2 regions of the Vibrio sp. C8 genome follow, and region 1 is predicted to be linked to the other one. Evidence: riboswitches for the same ligand, from Rfam matches in the RefSeq annotation. Region 1 holds a riboswitch; the other holds the start of a gene.
The links. Region 1 has a riboswitch for lysine ahead of ACRQQK_RS07565 (Na+/H+ antiporter NhaC family protein). Riboswitches for the same ligand answer to the same signal wherever they lie in the genome.
Positions count from the first base shown of each region.

Region 2: another riboswitch for lysine. It lies ahead of lysC (lysine-sensitive aspartokinase 3); the one in region 1 lies ahead of ACRQQK_RS07565 (Na+/H+ antiporter NhaC family protein).

Region 1 is NZ_JBPAOE010000011.1:326,690-341,828, reverse strand. Features, by position in the region: gene hisG (ATP phosphoribosyltransferase) at 1-366, opposite strand, end outside; His leader region at 422-557, opposite strand; gene ACRQQK_RS07565 (Na+/H+ antiporter NhaC family protein) at 746-2,347, opposite strand; lysine riboswitch at 2,464-2,646, opposite strand; gene ACRQQK_RS07560 (H-NS family histone-like protein) at 3,048-3,458, shown strand; gene ACRQQK_RS07555 (inosine/guanosine kinase) at 3,558-4,862, opposite strand; gene mnmA (tRNA 2-thiouridine(34) synthase MnmA) at 5,125-6,246, shown strand; gene hflD (high frequency lysogenization protein HflD) at 6,258-6,875, shown strand; gene purB (adenylosuccinate lyase) at 7,026-8,396, shown strand; gene ACRQQK_RS07535 (DUF3833 domain-containing protein) at 8,456-8,986, opposite strand; gene ACRQQK_RS07530 (chalcone isomerase family protein) at 8,986-9,543, opposite strand; gene ACRQQK_RS07525 (DUF2878 domain-containing protein) at 9,488-10,018, opposite strand; gene ACRQQK_RS07520 (class I SAM-dependent methyltransferase) at 10,021-11,262, opposite strand; gene ACRQQK_RS07515 (DUF1365 domain-containing protein) at 11,259-12,035, opposite strand; gene ACRQQK_RS07510 (NAD(P)/FAD-dependent oxidoreductase) at 12,035-13,312, opposite strand; gene ACRQQK_RS07505 (SDR family NAD(P)-dependent oxidoreductase) at 13,325-14,050, opposite strand; gene ACRQQK_RS07500 (nuclear transport factor 2 family protein) at 14,047-14,466, opposite strand; gene htpX (protease HtpX) at 14,654-15,139, opposite strand, start outside.
Region 2 is NZ_JBPAOE010000013.1:4,614-19,752, forward strand. Features, by position in the region: gene metH (methionine synthase) at 1-1,267, shown strand, start outside; gene lysC (lysine-sensitive aspartokinase 3) at 1,337-2,689, opposite strand; lysine riboswitch at 2,807-2,984, opposite strand; gene ACRQQK_RS09495 (pyridoxal-phosphate-dependent aminotransferase family protein) at 3,252-4,373, shown strand; gene ACRQQK_RS09500 (PglL family O-oligosaccharyltransferase) at 4,417-6,183, opposite strand; gene uvrA (excinuclease ABC subunit UvrA) at 6,288-9,110, opposite strand; gene galU (UTP--glucose-1-phosphate uridylyltransferase GalU) at 9,264-10,133, opposite strand; gene ACRQQK_RS09515 (LuxR C-terminal-related transcriptional regulator) at 10,280-10,927, opposite strand; gene ACRQQK_RS09520 (single-stranded DNA-binding protein) at 11,219-11,755, shown strand; gene csrD (RNase E specificity factor CsrD) at 11,892-13,883, shown strand; gene ACRQQK_RS09530 (MSHA biogenesis protein MshI) at 13,890-15,139, shown strand, end outside.

The sequences.
Region 1 (15,139 bases):
TTTAAGATCTTGTGGGCCGTTGTATTCCACATCTTTGTCGATTGCGATTGAAAGGCGGCAACCACCGAAGTCCATACGACGTAGGTCAACGAATTCACTTGGCTGATTTAGAGCAATACGGTCATAACGGGTTTCTTCCAACACGTTCTCACCAACAAAGCCCAAGTCAACTACGCCATCCATAATCAAACCAGGGATATCGTCATCACGTACAAGAAGCAGGTCAATTGGCATATTTAACGAGTGAACTACTAAACGTTCACCCATAACATTAAATTTAACCCCACACTTCTTTAGTAGGCTCTGGCATTCGTTGCTTAAACGACCTTTCTTTTGAACTGCGATTCTTAGGCGTTGTGTTTGCATTACATTCTTCCTTCGTAATATATTGAAATCTTTAAAAATTTTATTAAACCAGATAGTAAAAAACCCTTGGAAGAGTTGTCTCCCAAGGGTCATAAATCTGATAATACTTTGATTTTAACCACCGGGAGAATCCTGTCTCCCGGGTATGCGTACATCTCCCGAAAGACTCTTAGGGATGATGGTGATGATGAATGTTCATTACAAAATTACGCATACTTAATTACACCGAATGTGTTCACTGGATTGCTTTCAACACTATCTAAGCTCGTCTCATTTTTCAACAAAAACTTTCACTTTTTGTCATCTTTTTCTGACTGCTACTTTTCGAGCACAAAAAAAGGAGGCTAAAGCCTCCTCTAATATGCAGAAATATAAAATATTAAGCTTCTTTGAGGGTAACCAACTTAGATTTTGCCAATGCGTTAAATACAAAGCACACTGCGATAAATGCCACTGTGGATGCCGCTAACGAAGCCAGTACCGATAGGGTCATACCAAGAACAATGAAACCAACGCATGATACACCTGCGACCGCTAGAGCATATGGAAGCTGAGTAGCCACGTGGTCAATATGATTACAGCGCGCGCCTGTAGAAGACAAAATAGTGGTGTCTGAAATTGGAGAGCAGTGGTCACCAAATACAGAACCCGCTAGTACCGCGCTCAGCATAGGTAGCATCAGAGCAATTTCAGTTGCACCTGCCATATCACCTGCGATTGGTAGCATGATACCGAACGTGCCCCAAGAAGTACCAGTAGAGAAAGCCATAATGCCTGATAGCAAGAATAATATTACTGGCAACCAATGTGGGTCGATATTACCTTGGGCTAAAGAAGAGAGGTACGCCCCCGTTTTCATGTCACCGATGACTGAACCAATTGTCCAAGCAAACACAAGGATTAAAATCGCACCAAACATAGATTTAGCACCAATCCAGAGCGTACGTGCAATTTCAGTGATCGAAATACCTTGTTTAACTACGGTGAACAGAGCAACCACTAAACCGACTAAACCACCGTAAATAAGTGATGTACCAACATCGGTATTTTCAAACGCACCAAGGACATTGAACGCTTTACCATCGGCTGCCAGTGCTTGTCCACCGGTATACAACATTGAACCAACGGTTGCGATAATCAGTAGTACGATTGGGAAAATAAGGTCTGAAACTTTACCCTTCTCACTTTCACGGATATCAAGTTCGTCATTTAGATCACGGGCTTGTTCGTCGTTTTCAGACGTATCTTCGTCAAAACCTTGGCCTTGAGAAGCATTAATTTCGTGTTGGCGCATCTGACCGATATCCATTTGGAACCAAACAACTGCGAACACCATTAATAGTGCGAATACCGCATAGAAGTTCATAGGAACCAAACGCAGATAAGCACCAAGCGCAGAATATTCAGTAATACCGTGTGACACTAAAATGCCGCCGATGATCGTCATGATGTATGCGCCCCAGCTTGAAGCAGGCATAACAACACACATTGGTGCAGCAGTAGAGTCTAGGATGTAAGCGAGTTTAGCGCGTGAAACATAAAAGCGGTCAGTAACGGGACGAGAAATTGAGCCAACCGCTAAACTATTGAAGTAGTCATCAACGAAAATGAAAACCCCTAAAAACGCAGCAAGCAATTTTGAACCACGTTTGCTTTTTACGCGAACTTGGGCCCACTCGGCGAATGCACGAGTGCCGCCAGAAAGCGTTAATAGTGCCGTCATCATACCCAACAGCAGCAAGAAGCCAACAATACTCATGTTCCAAGTATTCAGACCGCCGTCTTCAATAAATACGTTGGTTACTTTTGTGCCGACATAGCTAATCGCATTGCCGATAGAGTAATCAGCAAGTAATAACGCACCAAGGGCAATACCCATTCCTAAAGAAACAAGTACACGACGAGTAATAATAGCAAGACTCAACGCCACTAACGCAGGGACTAGTGACAAAGGAGACGAAGCAAAATCTAATAAATTCATGATCTTCAAAAACCAATAATATTTCGGTTAGAGATCTACTGCAGATAAACCACATCGAATAATTTCAATGCGATTAATGTTGAACTAAGCGAAAGGGAAGTGAACACTCCACCCAACCCTACAGTAGCGCTCCATAGTTTAACAACAATATAGACTATGGCAGTGTTGCCCCTATTCGATGACAACCCCAGCTAGCAGATTGATGACCTGACTAACTTCGGCGATATGGCCTTTCTCCGGTATTCATTGGCATCACCCCAATACTGGATACTTATCAATATCGCTCCTCTACGTCGAAGATAGAACAATTACCTGCGCAAACTTAATATTGCGTGATTATTGAGCATACTCCGCTTTAGGTGTGACGTATTGTACTTAACAAAACTGTCAATGCAACATACAATTTCATTTTTCATCACCTCTATTTATTCACAGCGTGAATGAATTATATTTCACAATCGAGCTCAAAGTGTTTTAGACCTAATTACATTAATTGCATAAAATTAGTCCGTACCTGACACTCTGAAATCCTAATATTTCCTTTCTTTTTTTAAGGCTAAGTTTTAACAGGCTAACTTTAATTACTGCTATTGTGGAAATTTCAGAATATTTACATTAATGTTGGCTTAATTATATTGTAAGAACTAATAAGTCGGTTTATTATTACCCCGTTAATTATTTAATTAAACAGGATTAAGAAATGTCGGAAATCACTAAAACTCTATTAAATATTCGTAGTCTTCGTGCATTTTCACGCGATCTAACTTTAGAGCAACTTGAAGAAGCGCTTGATAAATTAACGATCGTAGTTGAAGAGCGCAGAGAGTCTGAAGAAAAAGAACAAGCTGCTCTAGCTGAACAAGAAGCGAAATTAGCAGCAATTGCTGAGCAAATTGCTAATGACGGTATTGACGTTGAAGCATTAATTTCTGCTCTTGCTGGCGAAACAAAAACTAAATCAAAAGCAAAAGGCAAACGCGCACCTCGTCCAGCGAAATATAAATACATGGACAATGGCGTAGAGAAAACTTGGACAGGCCAAGGCCGTACACCTTCAGCAATTCAAAAAGCTTTAGATGAAGGCAAATCTCTAGAACAATTCGAAATTTAATTTTCTAGTTATCAAAAAAGGCTCCGAATTCGGAGCCTTTTTTATACGTATTATTTAGTGATATTGATAAATAATACGTTATTCAGGTAAAGGTTACCTTTATCTTTCCCAATACGCTTCTTCTAAGCTATCTTCACGCTCAGGAAGACCTCGAGATAAACGTGGAGAATGCTGGGCTAACACTTCATAACTTACACGGTTTGCATATTTACAAACTTGTGAGAAAGAAGAATAGGTTAAGAAGTTATGTTGGTGCTTACTTGAATTTGGCACATTACCTTTATGGTATTTATTCGCTGCCATGTCATGAAGTAATGCTGACAACGCTGCATCACCTGCCCCATTCGTATTCTTAATTTTCTCCGGGCCGCCCATATAAGGTGAAATATGAGAATAAATTCGAGTCGGATTTTCGCAGCTCAGTCTTGTTGCTGGGCGACTAAATTCGAAGCGATTAAACTCTGGAATAGCTCCCGGCAATAATGGTAAAGAAGTCTCTCTTTTACTTTCTTCTTCGGTATAACCCGCCATATATAAACCAACAGGCCCTGCGGTACATAAAACTAAATCAACCCAATCTAATGCTTTATCCGATGCCATTAATGGATCACTTTCACCGGTTAATGCTTCCGCTTCATCTTCATTCATTGCAACAACAGAAACATGATCACGCAAAAATTCCTGCCAATATTGAGGGTCATCCTGAATAACGAATTTTGTTCCTAGCGTTAATACAACTGGCACATCATATTTCTTAGCATATTCAATTGCGCGCATTGTCGCTTGTGGCATTGGGTCGCCTTCTTTACAACGAACTAAATATGCAGTGATCACTAACGCTGATGCATTTTTAAATATTTTTTCAGGAATACTGTCTGGGTGAAGCTTATTCATTTGGCCTTCGCTAATTGCAAAAGTACGCTCACCGTCTTCTGTAATTAAAGCGAAACAACGCCCGATAGCTCCATCAACACCTTGCAAATAATTGAGATCCATCCGGCTAGAGGTATTACATAAATAACGATAACCGTAGCTGCCAATTTTAATATCTTGGCTCATCACACCCAATAACGTTGAACGGTCATCGGCTAGCACAGAATAATTGTGCAAGGTATTGCCGATAGTTCCGCCCGCAAATTCATTTTTGATTAAACCATTTTGCTTTAATTCAGTGTATAAAGCTTCAGCGGTCTCATCATCAATGACTAAAGAGTGTCCTTTGCTCAGACCATAACGCTCAATGAGTTCGGAATCCACTTTCGCTTCAATATCAACCAACGTCTGATCAATACCGATAATATGTGTGCGAGATAATCTCTTATTATCTTGCGCTTGGATGACTAATGGATCACGAGCATCGACTGGAAAGTAATGCTTTGACTTACGTTGGCCAGGAAATTTCATAACGATAATTTAGGTGCGTGAGAAGAAAAGAGCCGGAATTTTACCCTGCGTCCAGTAAGGCAGCAACTCAACAAAGGATAGCAAACGTTTACGTGGATAAAGTTTTTTACACAAAAAATTTAGAGAACGATTACATGTCTCTTTAGGACATAAATGAAGATGAAATACACCAAATCAGAAGTGTGAACTCTGTCTCTGATCTGTCCTCAAAAAAGTCTTTCTGTTAGAATCTGCGTCCAAGTCAATCAAGTGGTATTAAGTCATGTCAGATAACCGCAACGCAAACAGCCAAAAGAAAGTCATTGTAGGCATGTCAGGTGGCGTTGATTCTTCCGTTTCAGCATATCTTCTTCAACAACAAGGCTATCAGGTAGAAGGCTTGTTTATGAAGAACTGGGAAGAAGACGATAACGAAGAATATTGTACGGCAGCGGAAGACCTTGCCGATGCACAGGCTGTCTGCGACAAACTTGGTATCTATTTACACACGATTAATTTCGCAGCGGAATACTGGGACAACGTGTTCGAATATTTCTTAGCGGAATACAAAGCGGGTCGCACACCAAACCCGGACATTCTTTGTAACAAAGAAATCAAGTTCAAAGCATTTTTAGAGTTTGCAGACGAAGTGTTAGATGCAGACTATATAGCTATGGGTCACTATGTTCGTCGTACCTTCGTAGGAGAGGGTGAAAAACCGCAAATGCTACGTGGTAAAGACAATAATAAAGACCAAAGCTACTTCTTATATACGCTGAGCCACGAACAGGTTGCACGCAGTTTGTTCCCGGTCGGTGAATTAGAAAAACCAGAGGTTCGCCGTATTGCTGAAGAGCAAGGTTTAATCACTGCGAAGAAAAAAGATTCAACCGGTATCTGTTTTATCGGTGAGCGCAAATTTACAGACTTCTTGTCTCGCTATTTGCCTGCTCAACCGGGTAAAATTGAAACTCCTGAAGGTAAAGTTATTGGCGAACATCAAGGCCTTATGTACCACACATTAGGGCAACGCAAAGGCCTGCACATTGGTGGTCAAAAAGGTGGTGGCGGTAACGAAGACCCATGGTACGTAGCAGAGAAAGATCTTAAACGTAACGTGCTTATCGCAGTACAAGGCGCAGACCATCCGTTACTGAAATCATACGGATTAATGGCTTCACAACTACATTGGGTTGATCGTACGCCAGTGAAAGAAGCGTTCCGCTGCTCAGTGAAGACACGTTACCGTCAAACTGACATTCCTTGTACCGTTATCCCTGTGGATGACAACAACATCAAGGTTATGTTTGATGACCCACAAGTCGCAGTAACCCCAGGACAGTCAGCTGTTTTCTACCAAGGCGATGTGTGCCTAGGTGGCGGCATTATTGAACAACGTATTTAAGGAGTATTTACGTGGCTAACACAATTTATGACCGAACTATCGCATTTGCTGGAATTTGCCAAGCTGTCGCTTTAGTGCAAAAAGTAGCGAAAGACGGTTACTGTGATTCAGACGCGTTTGAAACTTCATTGCGTGCAATTTTGGCAACGAATCCAAGTAATACTATTGGTGTTTTCGGTAGCGAAGCCGATTTGAAAGTTGGTCTTGAGTGTCTGGTCAATGGCATTGATAGCACCCCTACGGGCAGTGCCATTACTCGCTATATTATTAGCTTACTGGCTTTAGAGCGTAAACTAACCAGCCGCAGAGATGCGATGTCTCAACTGGGTGATCGCATTCAAATGATCGAACGTCAAGTTGAACATTTTGATTTGCTTGATGAACAGATGATCAGCAACTTAGCGAGTGTTTACCTCGATGTGATCAGCCCTATCGGCCCTCGTATTCAAGTCGCAGGTACTCCAGAGGTATTACAGCAAACCGCTAACCAACAAAAAGTGCGCGCACTACTATTATCCGGTATTCGTTGTGCAGTGCTTTGGCGTCAAGTGGGCGGCCGACGTCTTCACCTAGTCTTCGGACGTAAGAAGATGGTTGATCAAGCCAAGATATTACTGGCCAGAATGTAATCTTTAGCTCGCACCATGCGAGCTAATTTTTTTACTCATCGTTTTTGAGTAGCAGAAATCTCGCGCAATCGTTTGCGCAATATTCGTGACAATTGCCATTGATACTGGTATAAAGCACACGAAATTTAGAAACCAATTCAGGAGAAGATCATGGAACTGTCAGCATTGACTGCTGTTTCACCAGTAGACGGCCGTTACGGCAGTAAAACTATTGCACTACGCAGTATTTTTAGTGAATTTGGCTTACTTAAATACCGTACTATCGTTGAAATTCGCTGGTTACAGAAGCTTGCAGCAACAGCTGAGATTGCAGAAGTTCCTGCATTCAGTGAAGAAGCAAACAATTTCCTTGATAGCGTTGCAGCAAACTTCAGCGAAGCTGATGCACAACGTATCAAAGATATCGAACGCACAACTAACCACGACGTAAAAGCGGTGGAATATTTCTTAAAAGAAAAAGTTGCTGGCGTTCCTGAACTTCACGCAGTTAATGAATTCATTCACTTTGCCTGTACTTCTGAAGACATCAACAACACTTCTCACGCTCTGATGCTTAAAGAAGCTCGTGATACGGTTATTCTTCCTGAAATCCGTAACATCATTGATGCTATCCGTGGCTTAGCGGTTGAATACCGTGATATCCCTCTTCTATCTCGTACTCACGGTCAGCCTGCTTCTCCATCGACGATGGGTAAAGAGATGGCGAACGTTGCGTACCGTATGGAACGTCAATACAAGCAAATCGCGAACGTTGAAATCCTAGCGAAAATCAACGGTGCTGTAGGTAACTACAACGCACACCTTTCTGCTTATCCAACGCTTGATTGGCACAAATTCAGCGAAGAGTTCGTTACAGAATCTCTTGGCGTAACTTGGAACCCGTACACAACTCAAATCGAACCTCACGATTACATCGCAGAGCTATTTGATGCAGTGGCACGTTTCAACACGATTCTTATCGACTTCGACCGTGACGTTTGGGGCTACATCGCTCTGGGTCACTTCAAGCAAAGAACAATTGCTGGCGAAATCGGTTCTTCAACCATGCCGCACAAAGTTAACCCAATCGACTTCGAAAACTCAGAAGGTAACTTAGGTCTGGCAAACGCTGTGTTTACTCACCTTGCACAAAAGCTGCCTATCTCTCGTTGGCAACGTGACCTTACAGACTCAACTGTATTGCGCAACCTAGGCGTTGGCGTGGGTTACGCAATCATTGCCTACACGTCGACTCTGAAAGGTATCAGTAAGCTAGAAGTGAACCGCGAAGCTCTACTGGCGGAACTGGATAAGAACTGGGAAGTTTTAGCAGAGCCAGTACAAACAGTGATGCGCCGTTACGGCATTGAAAAGCCATACGAAAAGCTAAAAGAGCTCACTCGTGGTAAGCGTGTTGACGGTGAAGCAATGCGTAACTTCATTGATGGCCTAGAACTGCCAGAAGAAGAAAAAGCGCGTTTGAAAGAAATGACACCTGCAAGCTATATCGGTCAAGCGATTGAGCTAACTGACAAGCTATAAGCTGTAATTAGATTAAGAAAGGGAGGCTTTGCCTCCCTTTTTATTTGCCATTCGTTTATTTATTGACTCTTTTCGAAGAACAGCGTTACCTGCCCCACTTCAATACCAAACTTTTTAATTTTGGTGATGTTAAATACCCGAGTTTCATCTTGGCGGTAAAGCCAATCATCAAAAGTCACCTCAATTTCACCATCTTCCATTTTTAACAAGAAATCATACTTCCATTGAAGTGCATTGCCGACTTCCTGCCCGATAGCGTCACCAATAACATCGTCAGCTCGCCCAAGATAGAAGCCATTCGACGAACGCTGAATAGCCCAGACCCGTTGACTCTTCTCTCCATCGTCAAAAACAAAATCTTCGGTCAGTGTCAGAGTGTTACCGATAATATGCCCTTCAATATCCACTTCAAAGCGTCGAGTCTGCTTGTCGGTATAATCTTGCACCATTCCCCAAGCTTTCGTGTTGCCCTCGAAATAACCGAACAGGTCGAATTTCGGTTCGCTTTGATGATAATCCGATAACTCGGCGCTGCATGCTGTCAATAACAGCAATACTGACGCCACAAAACTCTTTTTAACCCAACTCATCATCGATTCATCCCTAATAGTTGTTGGCGCAAGGTTTGATATTCCGTTTTAGGTGATAACCAAATGGCTAAAAACGCATCATTCAGTGACTCATCGTCTATCGTTCCCACCACTTTCTGTTCACCAGCGTTGGAGATATAGACAAACTCACCCTCAGTGCCATCCGTAACATAAATCAGCTTTTCACCAGTTTTCACACTGGGGAAAATAGCGGTTAAAGTTGGCATCCAAGAGGCTATCTTCTCATCGCTGAAACCTTGTTTTTGCCATTGCTCCTCTGTTGCTTCGAGCAACTGAGTGCTACTGATATCCCTGAGATAGCGAATTTCCAACGCTACAGGATGCGGTGAAATATCACCCTCTAGTTTGTATTTGCCATCAGGCGAACGTAACTGAGATGAGTAAATATCCAGCCACAGCCAAGAAAGGGTCGCCTGACCGACAATCGGCCACTGTTGCCATTGGCGAACAACATCATTTGCATTTCCCGTTGCACTGACGTTAACGCTGACGAGAGCTAGCAGTGTCAGGATTCTTGTTCGAAACTGAGTAATCATTTACAAACACCCTCATGATTAACCACGCTACACCACCCCATTGCAGAGTTAAAACAGCAAGTGACCCAACAACGGAATATGAAAATTCAACCGCTGAAAATTTATATCCAGCCCAGTAACTCAAAGCACCACAGACGCCGACAAATAACATTACCAATCCTTTGGGGTATTTGCTTAAATGCGGTACCCATTGCCTTGCGTACCAGACAAACACCAGCCAGAGAACGGCTAGCCATACTGGTACGTGCGCACTTTTAAATACCAATAGGCCAAAAGCGCTATTGAAGGAATCTAAAACGATTCCTCCGACACCAAGCGCTAATATCCTGCCAATATCATCACGGTTTGAATACCAAGCGTAACCTAACGTCACCAGCCCAAGAGCCAGAGTCAGCCACTGAAAGCGCTCCTGTCCCAGAACAGCGAGAAACCAGATTATCTGGAACCAGAGTGATACGACAAATAAGCGTCCCACCGTTAGCCTCGTTGCAGCGTCATATGGATGGTGCTGATAGTTCGCGCATTAAAGCCACCTTCGCAATAACAGAAGTAGTAACGCCACATACGAATAAAGCGTTCGTCATAACCGAGCAGTGAAACTTGCTCCAGTGACTGTTCAAAACGTAGTCTCCAGTCTTTCAGCGTCTGCGCATAATCGAGCCCTAAATCAAAAATATCTCTGGTGATCAAATCACTGTGCTGAGTAGCCGTTTGAGTCAGTACCGTGACCGACGGTAAAAATCCGCCCGGAAAAATATATTTCTGAATAAAATCAACATTATTGCTGTAATAGTCGTAACGCTGATCGGCGATGGTGATCGCTTGTATTGCCATTAAACCTTTTGGCTTTAGTAACGACTGGCACTTCTTGATGTAAGACTTAAGATACTGCTTACCCACTGCTTCAATCATTTCGATAGAAACCAGCTTATCGTACTGACCTTCTAACAATCGGTAGTCTTGCTTGAGTAAGGTGACACGGTCACCCAAACCAGCTCGCTCAATTTGCTCTTTCGCATAACTGTATTGTTCTTCCGAGATGGTGGTGGTGGTGACATGGCAACCGTAAGTTTGAGCCATGTAAATCGCCATAGCGCCCCAACCTGTACCGATTTCAATCACATGATCACTCGGTTTCAGTTGTAACTGCTGGCAGAGGCGTTCCATCTTGTTAATTTGCGCTTGCTCTAATGTGTCATTTGGTGACGAGTACAACGCACTTGAGTAGAGCATTCGTTTATCGAGGAAGGTCTTGTAAAGTTCATTACCCAGATCATAATGCGCTTCGATGTTTTCTTTTGCCTGATCAACTGAGTTTCGTTTAAACCAATGACCAACCTTATACGCCCACTGCGTCAACCAACTGCTTCGTTGCTCGATTCTGTCTAACGCACTCATGTTTTTCGCCATGAGCTCCATTAAAGCCGTTAGATTTGGGCTATCCCACCAGTCATCCATATACGCTTCTGCGGCTGCAATGCTGCCACCTTTCAATAGTCGCGAATAAAAATCAGGATGCTTAACCCAGATCACTGCATTAGGTTCATCTTGATTTTTATGACCAAACTGCTGCTGATTAGACGCCTGATCAGAAAAAGACTCCACAATCGTTAAGCTGCCGACATCCAAGTACTGCAAACATTTAAATGCAACGTTGCGAGCGCTTTTCTGCCACGCAGATAAGCTGGTTGGCATATCCATAGAAGTCACATTTATCATTGCGTATTCTCCTTACTACGATTGTTTTCTTTTTTTTGTGTGTTCGGATGATCATGAATCGGCACACCTTTCATCCATAGTTTCAGCGCATGCCAGTAAATACCTAATGTCACTTTTATCGCCATAACCGGCGTTTTTACTAACAAAGCAAGCAAACCTTTGGTGGTAAATTCTTGGCCTTTCATAGCCAGAGTTGCGTCGAATGCTTTACCTTCGCGATGACATTCCAAATGCACCATTAAAGACTCAGTCAACGGCTTTAACTTCCACTGGTACTGCTGATCTATCGGATTAAACGGAGAAACGTGAAACGCTTTGTCATGTTGCCAGTTCTCTCCGTCAGCGCCCATGTCAGCTGGTATTGCGTAGTAGTGGCGTTCATTCCAAGGAGTGTTGCTGACTTCTGCCAGCAAATAACACCACTCACCATTTTCGTCATAGAGGTAATAGAAATTTACAGGACTGAAGTAGATACCTAAGTAGCGTAAGTGAATCACGGCAAGCACCTTGCCTTCTATTCGGTTGCCCGTGAGTTCAAATACTTTATCTTGTACCGCCTGTTTTAGTTCTCCCTCTCCAAGGTAGTCTTCACGGCGCAATCTTGCCCAGTGCCACCATTTTTCGCCAAGTCCCCAAACTTTTTTCGACAACGAAGTCCATTCATCCAAGTCAATGCAGGGCATAAACAAGGAATAGGTCAGCGCATGATTCTTAGGAGTGAAGCGTCTGTGCCTTACACTCCCAACAAGCAGTTGGCTGTTGAGGGCTGACATTACGCAGCCCCTTTCATCTTGGCTTCATTAACGCGCGCAATATTGGTCACCACATCCAACGCACTTCGCACGCCATCTTCATGGAAACCGTTGTGCCAGTATGCACCACAGAACCAAGTATGATTTTCTCCGCTGATTTCTGCTTTACGTTGCTGCGCGTTAATCGACTCTTCGGTAAACACTGGATGGTGATAAACAAAGCTGCGAAGAATCTTGTTCGGGTCGATGTGTTCACTGCTATTTAGCGACACACAGAAAGTCTCTGGAGCATCAATATGCTGCAAAATATTCATGTTATAGGTGAGTGAAGGTAAGTGAGAATCCTGCCCTTCATCCCCTCTCAACCAATAGTTCCATGACGCCCAAGCCGCTTTACGCTTAGGCAGTAAATTGGTGTCGGTATGCAAAATGACTTCATTTGCCTGATAACCGAGCTGAGACAGGATTTGCTGCTCGCTTTCTGTCGCGTCTTCCAGCATCGAAAGCGCCTGATCGCTGTGACAAGCAAAAACCACTTCATCGAACCACTCAGTTTTGCCAAGACTTGTCACTTCAACACCACCAGCAACACGTTTTACTTTGTCGACTGGTGAACTGGTTCGAATACTCTGCTTAAACCCTTGGGTAAGTGGCTCGATGTAAGAACGAGACCCGCCTTGAATAACGTTCCATTTAGGACGATTGCTGATATCAAGCAGCCCGTGATTTAAGAAAAAACGTAGGAAAAACGTGAGAGGAAACGCACGCATATCAGCCAGAGACGATGACCAAATAGCAGCGCCCATTGGAAGAATGTAGTTTTCACAGAAATAATGCGAAAAGCCGTGATGATTGAGAAACTGCCCAAGAGTTTGCAGATTGACTTCAGACTCCTTAGCTTCTTGTTTGGCTAACTTGTTAAAACGCAGAATTTCGGAAATAAACTGATAGAAACGAGGGTTCAGCCAATTACGTTTCTGAGCAAACAGAGTCATGATTGTATGACCATTGTATTCGAGACCATTCGCATCATTACGAACACTGAAACTCATTTCAGTCGGCGTTGTTTTCACACCTAATTCGGCCATTAAACTAATGAAGTTAGGATATGTCCGATCGTTATAAACAATAAAACCGGTATCTACCGCGTAAGTTTTTCCGCCAACTTCAACGTCAACCGTGGCTGTATGACCACCAATATAATCATTGGCTTCAAATACCGTAATGTCGTGCTGTTTATGCAGATAGTAACCGCAAGACAAACCAGAAATACCTGTACCAATAATTGCAATCTTCATCTTGTTTTCCTTTTAAGACCGAAACAGCAGACCAGTCACTGCGTGCTGCCATGAGTAAGGTAATGACCCCAGTATTCTTAGAATCCATGTAAAACGTTTAGGGAAATAAATGTTAGCTAACCCTTTATCTAAACCTTTCTGAATCGCTTCTGATGCTTGTTCAACACTGATGAGCATAGGCATAGAAAAAGTGTTTTTCGCGGTTAGCGGCGTATCCACGAATCCTGGGAAAATGGTAGACACTTCCACGCCTCGGTCGCGCCAATCCAAGCGCAATGAGCGTGCGATGTAGCCGACAGCAGCTTTGGATGCACCATAGGCTTCCGCTCTCGGCAACGCTAACTCACTGGCAATTGAACTCACCACCGCCACTCTGTGCCCTGAAACTAAATGAGGTTCTATCGCTTCAATAATATTAGTCAAACCGAACACATTGGTTTGAAACACTCGCTCAACCAGTTTCGAGTCCATTTCTCCATTATCGATATATTCACAATTACCCGCGTTAAGAAGCCAAAGGTCTGGAGTCAACGGTAAACTGCGCAGTGCATTGAATGTCTGCACTCGGTCCGTAATATCAAACTCGCAAGTCTCAATGTTTGGATATGCTTCATCAAGCTTAGCCAAAGATTCTTTATTTCTCCCACAAGCTATGACTTTCCAGCCTCGTTTGGCATAATCCAACGCCAATTGCTGTCCAATGCCAGATGTCGCCCCAGTAATCAGTACTGCACTCATTGGCCCAGCCTCCGCTTAATGCTTCTAATGACTCCACCAAGTAAAGGGATGTGCTCGTAAAGCATTTCGCCCAGATCAAAGTAATCTCGGTGGGATATAACCTTGCCATCGGCAAACTTAAGATGGCTCATACCATTAACATCAATTGGATTGCCGCCAGATAACTTGGGGTGCTGCAAATGCATGGTCCAAGTGATAAATCCGTCATTGTTAGACTGATGTTGTTCGGCAATTGAAAACTCACATCGCTCAACATTCTGATAAAGGTTAGCAAAATAGTTTTGCAGTGCTTCCAGCCCTTCTATCCGATGCGCCGCATCTTCAAATACCACCTGCTGGTGATAAACCTCTGGCAGCAAATGCAAATTGTCTTTACTGAGTTGCTGATAAAACTGGGCAATAACTTGGATATCCATATTCGCCAAACCTGTACAAATTTATTTTCCGTATAAGTTAAGTGTTAGGATAGCGCACAAAGAAAAGTTGTACAAAAATATATTTGTACAACTTTTTGTAAGAATTCTTTAGCAAGGATTTTTGAGAAGATCGTAAGGTACCAAAGTGAAGGCACAAAAAAGCCAGCTCGAAGGCTGGCTCTTAGGATTAAGAATTGCGCAATGCAGCAATACGTTTATCAAGCGGTGGATGGCTCATCAGTAGCTCAGTCATCGTACGCTTACCGTTGATACCGAACGCCATCATAGAACCTTCCAATTGAGGTTCGTAGCTCATCTTCAAACGCTCTAGTGCCGCAATCATCTTGTGCTTACCCACCAATTGAGCAGCGCCCGCATCAGCATGGAACTCACGATGACGGCTGTACCACATGGTAATGAAGCTTGCTAGGAAGCCTAAAACCAATTCAAGCACCATAGAGACACCGAAGTACACCATCATGTTGCTACCCTGACCCTCTTCATCACTGTTGCGAGAAGCAACAATGTTTGCAATGAAGCGCGACAAGAAGATCACGAATGTGTTCACAACACCTTGCATCAAAGTCATGGTAACCATATCGCCGTTTGCAATGTGGCTAACTTCATGAGCAAGCACAGCTTCGGCTTCATCACGCGTCATGTTATGTAGTAG
Region 2 (15,139 bases), on a different contig from region 1:
AGGTTTGATTACGCCGTCTTTGGACGAAATGGTTCACGTAGCGAAAGAGATGGAGCGCCAAGGATTTGAGTTACCACTACTGATTGGTGGCGCAACCACATCAAAGGCGCATACGGCTGTTAAGATTGAGCAGAACTATCATCAACCCGTGGTATATGTAAACAATGCGTCACGCGCGGTAGGCGTATGTTCAGCACTACTTTCTGATGAGCGTCGTCCCGAGTTTGTTGAACGTCTGAATCTTGATTACGAAAGAACGCGTGAACAGCACGCTCGTAAAAAACCGAAGAGTCGACCTGTGACTTTAGAGCAAGCCCGAGCAAACAAAGCTGCAATAGATTGGCAGGTATACACACCACCGGCACCAGTTAAACCGGGTATTCATGTGTTTAAAGATTTTGATGTTTCTGTCTTACGTCAGTACATCGATTGGACGCCATTTTTTATGACTTGGTCTCTGTCTGGAAAATATCCTGCAATTCTTGACCATGAGTTGGTCGGGGAAGAGGCTCGTAAGCTTTTCAAAGATGCGAATGATTGGCTTGACCGTATCGAAAGCGAAGGGCTTATGAAGGCGAACGGTATTTGTGGTCTGTTCCCAGCGGCAAGTGTGGATGACGACATTGAAGTGTATGCGGATGAATCACGGCAACAAGTGATTAAAGTGCTGCATAACCTGCGTCAGCAAACCGAGAAGCCAAAAGGTGCTAACTACTGCTTGTCCGATTTTGTGGCGTCTAAGCATAGTGGCAAACAAGACTGGGTAGGTATGTTCGCTGTGACGGGTGGTATTGGCGAGCGTGAACTGGCTGACGACTTCAAAGCTCAAGGCGATGATTACAACGCGATCATGGTTCAAGCGGTTGCTGACCGTTTGGCAGAAGCGTTTGCTGAATATCTGCATATGAAAGTGCGTACTGAGATTTGGGGTTATGCTCCTGATGAAAATCTAAGTAATGAAGATTTGATTCGCGAGAAATATCAGGGTATTCGCCCAGCACCGGGTTATGCGGCTTGTCCTGAACATACGGAAAAAGGCGCGATTTGGGAGCTATTAGGTGTTCAAGAGAAGATTGGTATGGAACTAACAACCAGTTACGCCATGATGCCGGGAGCATCTGTTTCTGGCTGGTATTTCTCACATCCTGATTCTCGTTACTTTGCCGTTGCTCAGATTCAAGATGATCAAGTTCAGAGTTACTCACAGCGTAAAGGATGGGACATCCTTGAAGCTGAAAAATGGTTGGGTCCTAACATTAACGGTTAGGATTATCGAGCATAGAAACGAAAAAGGTCACCGTTTGGTGACCTTTGTTTTATGTGATGAGTTATCTGATTATCGGTTCTCGAACAGATCCAAATGCAGCTTCTGAATCACGGCTTTAGATTCAGGAGCATCGACGAGGAAGCAAAGGTTGTGGTCGCTTGCTCCGTAGCAGATCATACGCAAGTTAAAATCACCTAAGGTGCTGAACACTTCTTTCGCATAGCCTTTGGTTTCCATATGGTTACCAATCAATGCTACTAGGCAAAGGTTATGCTCAACTTCTACAGTACAAAGCTCTTGTAATTCTTCTCTTGCTTCTTGTGGCAGCTCAGGCGCACCGCCTGATGTGTCCGTTTTATCCAGCGTCAGCGACACACTGATCTCTGAAGTGGTGATAAGATCTACCGAGATTTTGTATTTCGCCAAAACTTCGAATACTTTCGCCAAGAAACCATACGCATGGAACATCTTCGCACTGCGTAACGTCACCATAGTTTGATTGCAGCGTAGTGCTAGCGCTCGGAACTGTGGTGAGTTCTCGACTTGTTGACGAATCCAGGTGCCACCTTTTTCTGGTTCTTTTGAAGAACCGACAAAAACAGGGATTTCATGACGCAGTGCAGGAACCAGTGTTGAAGGGTGGAGAATCTTCGCACCAAAGTTCGCCATTTCAGAGGCTTCACTAAAGCTGATCTCTGGAATTGGAGCGGCTTTAGGTGCAATGCGAGGATCGGTTGTGTAGATCCCCGGAACATCCGTCCAAATCTCTAAACCGGAAGCTTTTACCGATTCAGCAATTAGAGCAGCCGAGTAATCACTGCCGCCACGGCCAAGTGTTGTGGTATTGCCTTGTTCATCGGAACCGATAAATCCTTGAGTAACAACCACATATTCCGCACAAAGTGGGGCCAATTTTTCTTGAGCCAGTTTCGCGATCTCTTCGATTTGTGGTTCGGCTCGGCCGTAATGGCTGTCTGTCCTTAGTACTTCACGAATATCAAAGCGAACGGCATTAACACCGCGCTCACGCATTAACTGGGTCAAGATATAGGTTGACATCAGTTCGCCGCAAGCGACTAAATGATCTGTTAGCTTTTTGCTGGACTGAAATGATGCAGCTTCGGCAGCGCTAGCGATGCTATCTAGCATCGAATGAACTTCTTTTTCTACTTGGGTCGGTTCAGACAATTGGTCGATAATCGAATCATGAATATCAGCCAACTGTTTCATGATGCTTAATCTTTGATCTGCATCCTGAACGCCATTAGCAAGTTCAACAAGTAAGTTCGTTACGCCAGAGCAAGCACTGCTGACGACTAATCGTGTTTGTGGGTTATTTTCGATAATTGCAGAGCAACGGCTCATTGCTTCAAAATTTGCAACACTTGTTCCACCAAACTTGGCGACATTAAATGCGCTCACTACATTTCTCCCGGACTTCCTAGAAATAAAAAAGGTTGGTAATCCAACTTCCAATGTTTTGAAGAGAGTTTCTTAGAGCAAAATAGAGGGGAGTAACAACAGGCAGGTTGTATAAAATTCCTCAGAAGCTCTTCATCAGCATAGCACCGATGACAGTTGAAGGGATTCAACCCTGACAACCGATAAATCAAATCCACAACTTTGATTTATCTCGGCACTGCTCCCCCTGAATGTTTTGTTTTGGAGTTGAGGCTCCACAAAACATCTGCCTGGGCAGTGCTCCTCTTCTGTTATCCCTTCCTGCTTAGTGTTGTATCTGTGCGGCTACGATTTGTGCTCAAATCAGCTCACGCATACAACCCTAATGAGTAAGGGATAATTAGCTCACTCATTGAACGGCTTTGTGAAACTGTTGTCAATTGTAAATTTGTGATAAATGAAAATAAATGTGTCGAAATTGTCAGCCAGCATAGACCTCTGTCGAATTGCCGTCGTCTTGATTCTGCCGTACTCTACATTTTCGTCCGTGAAAGCTTATTACTACTAATAACTGGGAGCACCTATGACTATACAAAGCTTCATCCCTCCGCATCGAATTCTTATGGGGCCTGGTCCCTCGGATATCTCTCCTCAAGTATTACAAGCTCTAAGCCGTCCAACGGTTGGCCATTTAGACCCGCTGTTTGTCGCTATGATGGATGAGCTAAAGGTGCTACTTAAATATGCTTTCCAGACTGAAAACGAGTTTACCATCGCAGTATCTGCACCAGGTAGCGCTGGCATGGAGGCGTGTTTCGTCAATTTGGTTGAGCCCGGCGATAAAGTAATTGTTTGCCGCAATGGTGTCTTTGGCGAGCGTATGCGTGAAAACGTAGTCCGTTGTGGCGGAATTGCTATCACGGTCGATGATGATTGGGGCACGCCAGTATCTGTCAGCAAAGTAGAGCAAACCATCAGGCAACATCCCGATGCAAAAATTCTTGCTTTCGTCCATGCTGAAACATCAACAGGGGCTTTGAGTGACGCTCAAACACTTGGCGCTTTGGCTAAGCAAAATAATATGCTGACGATTGTTGATGCCGTGACTTCATTAGGTGGCGTTCCACTGCTGGTGGATGAATGGCAATTGGATGCGGTTTATTCTGGAAGTCAGAAGTGCCTTTCTTGTGTGCCGGGATTATCACCTTTGACTCTGTCAGCAAAAGCGATCGATAAGATCCAAGCGAGAAAGACGCCGATCCAAAGTTGGTTTTTAGATCAGAGTTTAGTGTTGGGGTATTGGGGAGGCGGTAATAAACGCAGCTATCATCATACTGGCCCCGTGAACAGTTTATACGCACTGCACGAAGCATTGTTGATTTTGAAAAATGAAGGGTTGGAGAATGCTTGGTCTCGTCATCAAGCTATGCATGAAAAACTCAAGCTTGGTTTAGAACAAATGGGTTTCAAATTTGTGGTGGAAGAAGGATATCGCCTACCTCAACTGAATGCGGTTTATATTCCAGAGGGTGTTGATGACGCTAAAGTTCGTAGCCATCTTCTCAATGAATACAATTTGGAAATTGGTGCAGGGCTCGGAGCTCTAGCTGGTAAGGCGTGGCGTATTGGTGTTATGGGTTATGGTGCCCGTTCTGAAAATATCGCTTTGTGTCTCAGAGCGCTGGAAGAATCTCTGAATCAATAAAGTTTCGATTAATAAAGAAAGGTGGCGAAAGCCACCTTTCTTTTTATTCTAAATCGGTCTCTGTTTGTTCCGAGTTATCGATTAAGCCTCGGTATTGAATATGGCTAAAATCTAATTCGGGAAACAGGAATGCGGCCTCAGTTCTGGTTTGTTCCGCTCGGCTGGTATCGCCAATCGCCTGATAAGCCATGATCAACTTTTCATACAATCCCGGTCTTGGTTTGCTTTGAATAATCTTCAAAGACCAGTCGATATAAGGTTGGATGTATTCGTATTTCCTCTCGTTTAACCCTAGATCTAAATAAGTGCTATACATCTCCCAATCTAATCTGTCTTTGATGAGTACTGGATTGACGACTTTATTTAATATATCCAGTTGTTTTGGGTTCGATGTTTCAAATTTAGTCAGGTAGAAATTGGTATGTAGCACACTCACGATATAAAAACAGGTGACGATTGGTAGAATTAAACTGGTGATTCGTAATAGTGTTCTGCTGAGTTTGCTAAAACGAAACACACGATATTTCGCTACGCGCTGGTCAATCCAGAACAGCAATATCATAAACGTTAACCAATGAATGCTCGACTGGTAGAAAGGCGCATCAACTAGGCTGTGAATGACGATTGGCAGTAACAAAGCGAACATTGCCAATCGGGTACCTTTCTTCGCTGAGTATATCCGAATCAGTACAAAGCTCGCCGCTAAAGCTATTCCTAATACGGGTAATAATCCGCCTTCAATCCCCCAAAATAGAAACTCATTATGAGGATGTTCCATTGATGGAATTCCTACTTTGTAGTTTGGATTGAGCTGGTGTTGTCTAGCGGTATACAGGATATAACTCGACTCAAACTTGCCGTAACCATAGCCTGTAAATGGTTTTTCAACCAGCATATCAATGGCTTGAGGAAGAACGCTGCTATAAGGAACGGATGAAAGGTAAGGCTCTACAACGTGCTCTTGATTGTGTTGTAAATACAGCGTGCCTAAGCCAATGATTAATCCGCAAACAGTGGCCAAAACCCAGTTTATAAAACGCTGGTGAGGTGAAAAACGATACAGATAAGGAAGAATAAGTAACACACCTAATGCAGCAGATATCCATCCAACCAGAGAATGCAAAACGATTACTAGCGGTGTTGAGATGACTGGTGTGATGTAAAGTAAGCTCACTTCACTGAGTTTTTTATTGTATTTTTTCGGTTGGCGAGCCAATAAGTATCCAGAAAGCACAAGGCCGGTAGCAAGGAAACTGGCCATGGCATCAGGGTGTTGAAAGATACCGTAAGGCAGGTTTTTTACCGTATCATAGTTAAAGATATTTCCAGCGTGTAAAACGCAGTATTGATAAACGCCAAATAGTGCTTCAATGAGGCTAGCAAAGACAATGAACAGAAGTAATTTCTGCTTGTTTTTATTACTGAAATGAAATTGTTGTAGTACTAAGAAAAGTGAAAATCCAGCCCATAAACCAATGATTCTGGTTAGTTCGCTGTACCACTGTGCGTTAGCAAAAAACAGCGGAAGCGTCATGATCACACAGCAAACCCAAAGACCGATAGTCAGTTTGGAATATCTCAAACGTTGGTAGTTACTCATTTGATATAAGCCAAGAGCTAAGGGAATACTGATCGCAAGCCAAGTCGTTGCATTGAAGGGGAGCAACAACCCATCCCCACCTAAATTTGGCATAAAAACATGCATTGCTATGAGATAAACAAAGCCAACCGTTATCAGGAACGGTTTGTTTTTAGGCACACTCGGTGCTTGTGGTTCAAGTTGTGTTCCGCTTAACAGCAAGGTTGCCATAGGGGGTCAATGTCCTTTGCGAAGAAAGCTGCTTTATTGGAGCAGATAAATTAGGGCTGATTGGCCCTAATTTACCGTTTTTTTTCAGTTTCTACAGATCTTTTCTATTTCAACATCGGTTTTAAGAAACGAGCGGTATGGGAAACTTTGCTTTTCGCCACATCTTCAGGTGTACCTTGTGCAATAATTTCACCACCGCCTTGTCCCCCTTCAGGGCCCAGATCAACTATCCAGTCAGCGGTTTTAATTACATCAAGATTGTGCTCAATAACGACAACTGTGTTTCCGTGATCACGCAGGCGGTGCAATACATTGAGCAGTTGTTGAATATCATGGAAATGCAAACCTGTGGTGGGCTCATCTAAAATATAAAGTGTTTTACCCGTATCTCGTTTGGACAGTTCACGTGAGAGTTTGACGCGTTGAGCCTCACCACCAGACAATGTCGTAGCAGACTGACCGAGGCGGATGTACGACAAACCTACGTCCATTAGCGTTTGCAGTTTACGAGCTATCACAGGTACAGGTTCAAAGAATTCATGAGCGTCTTCAACTGTCATGTTAAGGACTTCATCGATCGTTTTGCCTTTGTAACGAACTTCTAATGTTTCGCGGTTGTAGCGTTTTCCTTTACACACATCACAAGGGACGTACACATCGGGTAAGAAGTGCATTTCAACTTTGATTACCCCATCGCCCTGACACGCTTCACAGCGACCACCTCGGACGTTAAAACTAAAGCGTCCTGGCTTGTAACCGCGTGAACGAGATTCTTGCGTGCCTGAAAACAGCTCACGAATCGGAGTGAAAATACCAGTATAGGTCGCAGGATTTGAGCGAGGTGTACGGCCTATTGGGCTCTGGTCAATATCGATAACTTTATCGAAATTCTCTAATCCTTTTATCGATTTGTATGGTGCGGGTGTTGATGTGGTTGCACCGTTTAATGCGATATGCGCGATATTAAAGAAGGTATCGTTGATCAGTGTTGATTTACCTGAACCGGAAACCCCTGTTACACAAGTAAATAATCCGACTGGGATAGAAAGATTGACATCTTTTAGGTTGTTGCCAGATGCCCCAAGAAGCTCAACTGTTTTCTTCGCGTCTTTTGGTGTTCTCTGTTTAGGTATTTCAATCTCTTTCACACCACTTAGGTATTGGCCTGTAAGGGAGTTAGGGTTGTTGATAATATCTGTGACGTTACCTTCAGCTACAACGTTACCACCATGTACACCAGCTCCCGGGCCAATATCAATCACATGATCAGCCATGCGAATGGCATCCTCATCATGCTCAACCACAAGAACGGTATTCCCCAAATCGCGCAGATGTTCTAGGGTTTTAAGTAATCTTTCGTTATCTCGCTGGTGGAGACCGATGGATGGTTCATCGAGAACATACATCACACCAACCAGCCCCGCACCTATTTGGCTTGCTAAGCGGATTCGCTGTGCTTCGCCACCTGAGAGAGTTTCTGCACTGCGTGATAAGTTTAAATAGTTCAGACCGACATTGACCAAAAACTGCAAACGATCATTCACTTCTTTCATGATCTTTTCTGCAATTTGAGCTCGTTGACCTTCAAGCGACAGGGATTGGAAAAACTGCAGCGCATCAGCGATGCTGAGTTCTACAACTTGCGGTAGTGGCGTGTCGTTGACGAATACGTTGCGAGCTTCAAGGCGTAAACGTGTACCTTCACAATGGCTGCATGGTTTGTTAGAAATGTATTTCACTAACTCTTCACGAACTGAGTTGGATTCCGTATCACGATAGCGACGCTCGAGATTGTTCAGAATTCCTTCAAACGGATGACGCTTAACTCGGATGTCACCTCGGTCATTAATATAGTTAAATTCGATTTCGGTGCGACCAGAGCCATGAAGAATGATCTCTTGGATTTTCTTGCCTAGTTTGTTGAAAGGCGTTTGCAAATCAAAGTCGTAATGGGCAGCTAAAGAACTGAGCATTTGGAAGTAATAGTAGTTCTTTTGATCCCAACCGCGAATTGCGCCTTCAGCCAAACTCAACTTCTCATCCTGAATCACTCGGCTTGGGTCAAAATACTGTTGTACACCAAGACCATCACACGTTGGACATGCACCAGCCGGGTTGTTAAATGAGAACAAGCGAGGTTCAAGCTCTCGCATACTATAACCACAATGTGGGCAGGCAAAGTTGGCGGAGAATATTTGCTCTTCGCCTTCTTCATCCATTGGTGCAACCACAACGTTGCCGCCAGAGAGCTCAAGAGCTGTCTCAAATGATTCAGCTAAACGTTGTTGTAAGTCAGAACGCACTTTAAATCGGTCAACCACAACTTCAATCGTGTGCTTTTTATGCAGTTCAAGCGTCGGTGGATCGGACAAATCGCAGATCTCGCCATCAATTCGCGCACGAATAAAACCTTGTGCGGCCAAATTTTCCAACGTTTTAACGTGTTCACCTTTTCGCTCTTTAACGATAGGAGCAAGCAGCATCAATTTAGAGCCTTCAGGCAGCTCTAATACTTTGTCTACCATCTGGCTGATTGTTTGAGCGGCAAGTGGAACTTTATGCTCTGGGCAACGAGGTTCGCCGACACGAGCAAACAGCAATCGCAAATAATCGTAGATTTCGGTAATGGTACCCACTGTTGAACGCGGGTTATGAGATGTGGATTTTTGCTCAATAGAAATTGCTGGTGATAGACCTTCAATATGGTCTACGTCGGGCTTTTCCATCAAAGACAGGAACTGGCGAGCGTAGGCAGAGAGAGATTCAACATAACGTCTCTGACCTTCGGCATATAAAGTATCAAAGGCTAAAGATGATTTCCCTGAACCAGAAAGTCCGGTAATGACGATCAGCTTGTCACGGGGAATCGTGAGATTGATATTTTTCAGGTTATGGGTTCGAGCACCACGTACTTCAATTTTGTCCATTTGATTTGCTCTGTCTTTGGCTTCGTTAAAGGCTAAGTCGAGCAAGTATTACATAGAGTGAGAAATGTGCAAGAAATACTGGATATAAAAACAGTTGACCAATAAAAAAGAGCTGCTTGATTGCAGCTCTTTTGAAGATTACTGTCGAGAGTATTAGCTCTTCTGGGTAGAGTGTTTCGCCAATGCAACTTGCTGTTCGTTTTTCTTATATAAATTTTCAAAACAGTAGTTTGTCGCTTCGATATAACCTTCTACGCTACCACAATCAAAGCGCTTGCCTTTGAATTTATAGGCCAAAACGCAACCTGATTTTGCTTGTTTTAATAGCGCGTCAGTGATTTGGATTTCACCGCCTTTACCTGGCTCAGTTTGTTCGATTAACTCGAAAATATCAGGAGTCAGAATATAACGACCAATGATAGCCAGATTGCTTGGTGCTGTGCCCGGTTCTGGCTTTTCTACCATGTCATCCACGCGAAAAAGGTCGTCTTTGATCATTTCACCCGAGATCACACCATACTTGTGTGTTTCGTCTGCGGGAACTTCTTGTACTGCAACGATTGAACAGCGGAACTGGTTGTACAGTGCTACCATCTGTGCAAGAACACCTTTCTCTTCATTGACACAAAGGTCATCCGCTAAAACAACAGCAAAGGGTTCGTCACCCACTAACTCTCTACCAGTGAGGATCGCGTGTCCTAAGCCTTTCATTTCTCGTTGACGGATGAAAGTGAAGTTAGCGGTTTCGATGATGTCTCGGATATCAACCAGTAGGTCTTCTTTGTTCGTTCCTTGGATCTGATGCTCAAGCTCGTAGTTCATGTCAAAGTGATCCATGATCGAATGTTTACCTCGACCTGTCACAATACACATTCCGTTCATGCCAGCTTGAATCGCTTCCTCTACGCCATATTCAATCAGTGGTTTGTTTACCACAGGCATCATTTCTTTTGGCATTGATTTGGTTGCTGGTAAAAAGCGAGTACCGTAGCCAGCTGCCGGAAAGAGGCATTTTTTGATCATTTTTTAGCCCTGTTAAACTATCTGTTTTTGTTTTAAAACGGAGTTGTTATGTTTAAACATAGATTTAATGCAGACTTTAGCATGATACTTTCGTGAGATTCAGCACATTCTGTGTTATGAAAATGAAAATGTGCTGAAAGACGCATTTATGAAAGCAGATTTTGATTTGCCCAACTGATGGCTTGAACTCGGTTTTTCACCGAAAGCTTTTTAAATATCTGATACAAATGAGACTTCACCGTAAACTCGCTGATAAAAAGACTTTCAGCCATTTGCATATTTGACGCCCCCGTCTGTAAGCAACGCAAAATCTGAATTTCTCTTGCTGTGAGGTCAACCGAAGCTTGTGCGTGGTGAGCCTGAAAATGATATCGGTAATAATGTAGAAGCTGGCTTGAAGCATGACGTGGAAGCCAGTTTTGTCCGTTGATTATTTCTCCTAAGCCTTCACAGATACACTCAGGAGTATCATCCTGATAAAACAGCCCTTTTAAGTTACCAAAAGTGAGTAATTCTTCGGTATGCAGCCTCTTATCAACGTTAAACAGAATCGTTTCAAAGTGAGGACTGGTAATTTTTAACGCTTTTAAATTTTGTCTAATCAGATGATGTTCCTGATAGTTAATCAGCAAAATTTTGTGCTTATCTGTGTGATAATTTCGCAATAACTGCTCTGGGAGAATTTGAGGTATTGGCAAAGCGAGAAGTTCTAGAGATTTTTCCAATTGTTCAGGGACGCATGTGTCGTCCATGCAAATAAAATATATGGTTCTGGCATAGTTGTGTTTTGGCATGGATTATTCCTTAGTAGGATGCGGTGAAATGCGTCAACAATGCCTAAAATTAAAAAATAGAGCGAATTGGGATAGCGAGTTTGCGTGGGATTTCAATCGATTGAGTAAATGAGTTATATATCAAATTGCAAATGGAAGATTTCCCCCGAAAATTAGAAGCTTAAAAATGAAAATGGAATGAGTTTTTGATAACAATTCGACCGGACATTTAAGCTCGAGAAAAAGCGTGTTATCCTAACTGACTATTTGAAATTTTTTCAAAAATTATACGATTTAAAGACGGAGCGAAACATGGCAAGCCGTGGCGTGAATAAAGTAATTTTGGTTGGCAACTTGGGTGGCGATCCTGAAGTTCGCTATATGCCAAGTGGCGGTGCTGTTGCGAACATCACCATTGCAACGTCAGAAACATGGCGTGATAAAGCAACAGGCGAACAGCGTGAGAAAACTGAGTGGCATAGAGTTGCTCTGTATGGAAAACTAGCTGAAGTGGCTGGTGAGTACCTGCGTAAAGGTTCTCAAGTGTACATTGAAGGTCAGTTGCAAACTCGTAAGTGGCAAGATCAAAGCGGTCAAGATCGTTACTCAACAGAAGTTGTTGTGCAAGGCTATAACGGCATCATGCAGATGCTTGGTGGTCGTCAACAGCAAGCGGGAGGAGCGAGCCAAGGTCAGCCTCAGCAACAAGGTGGATGGGGACAACCTCAACAGCCTGCGAGACAGAGCCAACCAACATATCAGCCAGCTGCTCAGCAAGCACCTCAACAAGCTCCTCAGCCTCAATACAATGAGCCGCCAATGGATTTTGACGACGACATCCCGTTTTAATTGTCTCGATTTTAAAAAAGCCGCAATTTTGTGGCTTTTTTTATATACTTAGCGCACTGGTTGCATAATTTTTGCGAGCAGCCTTCTTCGATGAATAATGCCACCCATCGATAAATTGAAAGGGAATTCAATTTCTATGCGCTACACGCCTACGCTAAAACTCAGCACACGTTTAGTGGTTTTCGTCACCCTGATTGTGACCAGTGCGATGTTCATTTTGTTTATTGGCGGAACCTTATCTTTTCAGCGGTTAGGTCAGGAATATCTCAACCACTACATGCAGGGCATAGTTGAGGTGGTGGACAAAGAAATGGAAGATCCAGATGCTGCTTATTCTATGCAGCGTTGGATGCCCAAAATGCTGCAAGCAAGCAATATTGTTGAGATGGAACTGTCATCTCAAGCTGGCATTATTTACCGTTTTAAAGACACCTCTTCAAAAATCGACCCCGCACGGCTTTATCAAGCCGATTTTCCTTTGCAACGCATCCAAGGTTATTCGGTGCACTTTAAAGTGGTACCGCCTTATGTTGGTTTTAGCTATTCCATCGGTGCTATGTGGTCGATAACTCTCGCTGTTTTATTCATTGTTTTCTGTTTAGTACAGAGTGTGAAATGGTTGCGCTCTCAGCTTTTGGGCTCGGAAATGCTGGAAGAGCGTGGGCGAATGATATTGGCCGGCAGAGTTGAGCAATACGCAAAAGGCGATGAAAGAGAGTGGCCATATACGGCCAGTGAAGCTTTAGATGTTCTAATCGAAGAGTTACAAGATGCGCGTCAAGAACGTAGCCGTTTTGATACTTTTATCCGTACACAGACATTTCTTGACCAGTTAACGGGTACGGCAAACCGAGTCCTGTTTGACAGCAAATTAGAATCGGCGTTGCAGGAGAGTGGTGCTCAAGGTGGCGTTTTGATGCTACGTATTGATGATTTTGATTTAGCGAAAGAAGAAAACGAGAAACGTGTCATTGACGATTTTGTCGTTGAGGTTGGCCAGTGTATATCGAACGTGATTAGCCGTTATCCGGATGTGATTTTATCTCGTTACTATGATTCAGTTTTCGCTTTGTTTATGCCACATCAAACGGTTAAAGATGTCTCTCATGTTGCTTCTCAATGCTTGAAGTTTATTGAGCGTTTAACGCCGCCAGAGCCATTAGAGAAAGATAATTGGTCTCATATTGGTGTCAGTATGTACAAGGAAGGTGAGCGTAGAGGCCGAATTATTGATGAAACAGAAACGGCTTTGAAAAGTGCTCAGTTGCAGAGAGTCAATGCTTGGAGTCGCTTTGAAAAAGCAACGCATTCTGAAGACAGAGGCAGTGTACGTTGGCGGACCCTATTCGATAAGGCTCTTATTGATGACAATATCATCCTATTCCGACAGGCTTGCTATTTGTCCGGTCGTTCTAATCACTTAGAATTATTGCATAACGAATTGTTTGCTAGAATTAACGACCCTGACAAAGGGGTGTTGAAAGCGTCTCGATTTAGTTCAGCTATAGAAACCGTTGGCTATGAAGCTGTCCTAGATAAAGCGGTGATGAGAAGAACGTTACAACTGATTAAGTCTTCAGTTAACGAATCTGCGTTGTCGGTAAACCTGTATGTACTGCCTTTTTCTGATAAACAATATTTCCGCTGGTTCCGTAATGAGTTAATGCAATTAACCTTCCACCAGCGTGGTCAGTTATCGTTTGAATTTACCGAAGGGCATTTAGTTCAACATCTGGATTATATGCGTCCGGTACTAAGAACAATATCCGCACTCGGGTGCGAATTGATAGTCGGACAAGCAGGGCGAACAATAGTTGCAACCCATTATATAAAAGACTTAAAAATCAACTATCTTAAATTGCATCGAAGCCTAATAAAGCAAATCGATCAAAGACATGAAAATCAGTTGATAGTGCGCAGCCTGTTAGGGGTTTGCAAAGGCACACAAACAAAAGTCATTGCCGTGGGCGTAGAAAACCAGCCCGAGTTGCAGGTTCTGCATAATCTTGGTGTTGATGGTGTTCAAGGGCGGTTATTTGATACTGAGCAGCCATTAAACCCGAGTAAACTACCTGTAACGGAACGTCAAATTAAGCCCGGTAAACGCAACCGATGGCGCACGAAGTAGAGACAAATGAAGATTGAAACATTGTTAAAACGGTTCTCCAGAAAAAAGTCTAAGCAGCTGGCTGTGTATGCAGTGGTTCAACCTGATGCTATTTATTTCTCGTCATCAGAATCTCTCACTTTGCCTGAACAATACCCTCTGGCTAGCCACACTTGGCCTCAAGCCTTGGTGAGTGCTCTTCTAACGGCAGGTACAAAAGGGCTGAGTGTTCACGTAGTGTTGCATGCTCAGCTGTTTCAAAGTTACCAAATTGATAAGCCTTCAATTCCCCAGCAAGAGTGGCCAAGTGCGCTGCCATTTTTGTTAAAAGACCTTATTACTGAAAAATCTTCAGATGTGATCGCGGATGCTTACCCACTGGAGGGGGGCAATAAAGCGCAAGCTTACGTTATTAACAAGAAGGTGGTTTTAGAAGCGAGCAGTTTACTTGAGAGCATCGGTTGTAGCCTCGAGAGTATTGTTCCTGAACAAGAAGTTTGGGGGCGAGGTAGCGGCGAACTGAAAAACTACTTATTAGTGCAACGCAGCAAAGGCAGCCATTTTAAATTGGACGCTTTCGTCAATGAACGCTGTATTTTCCAGCGTACACTGCGTGGTGTTGTTGCACCAATAACAGGTGTCGCTAGCACTGCGTTGCAATTGGACGGCCTTGCCCTAGAGCTGCAACGTTCAATTGATTACCTCTCTTCTCAGTTCAAAGGTACTTCACTTCATCAGTTAAAGGTGTGTTGCGATGAAGAAGAACACGCCGAACTCGTCCAAGCATTGGGCGAACGCTTAAGTGTAAAAGTTACAGCGCTGGTGGAAGGCTCTGAACATATTGTCTCTGGTCAGGTGTTGGCCCAAAAAGCCCCCATTGTTCCGGCAGATGTAATTAACTTTTATCAAGAGCACTTAAAACCGAAAAAAGAGTTGATGACGCTGTCATCTATTGTTGCGATTTGGGGAGCCGTTGCTGTTGTCATACTATGTTGGTTCGCATGGTTTCAGTTTCAACATATTCAGTATCAGCAACAACTTAAACAAGCCAATCAACAAAATACTCAGCTGACGGCGCAACTTGGAGAGCTAAAACAAAAGCATGCGACGCATCTGCCTTCAGCAGAAAAAGTGGCGGCTTCAGCCCGTTTGAAGAAAGAGATTGAATCACAGCAAGCATCACTAGCCGCGATTGGTCAGTATGACGCTTCGCGCCAGTTGGGCTACTCCGGTGTTATGGATGGTTTAGCAAAACTTTCCCGTCGTGATATTAGCTT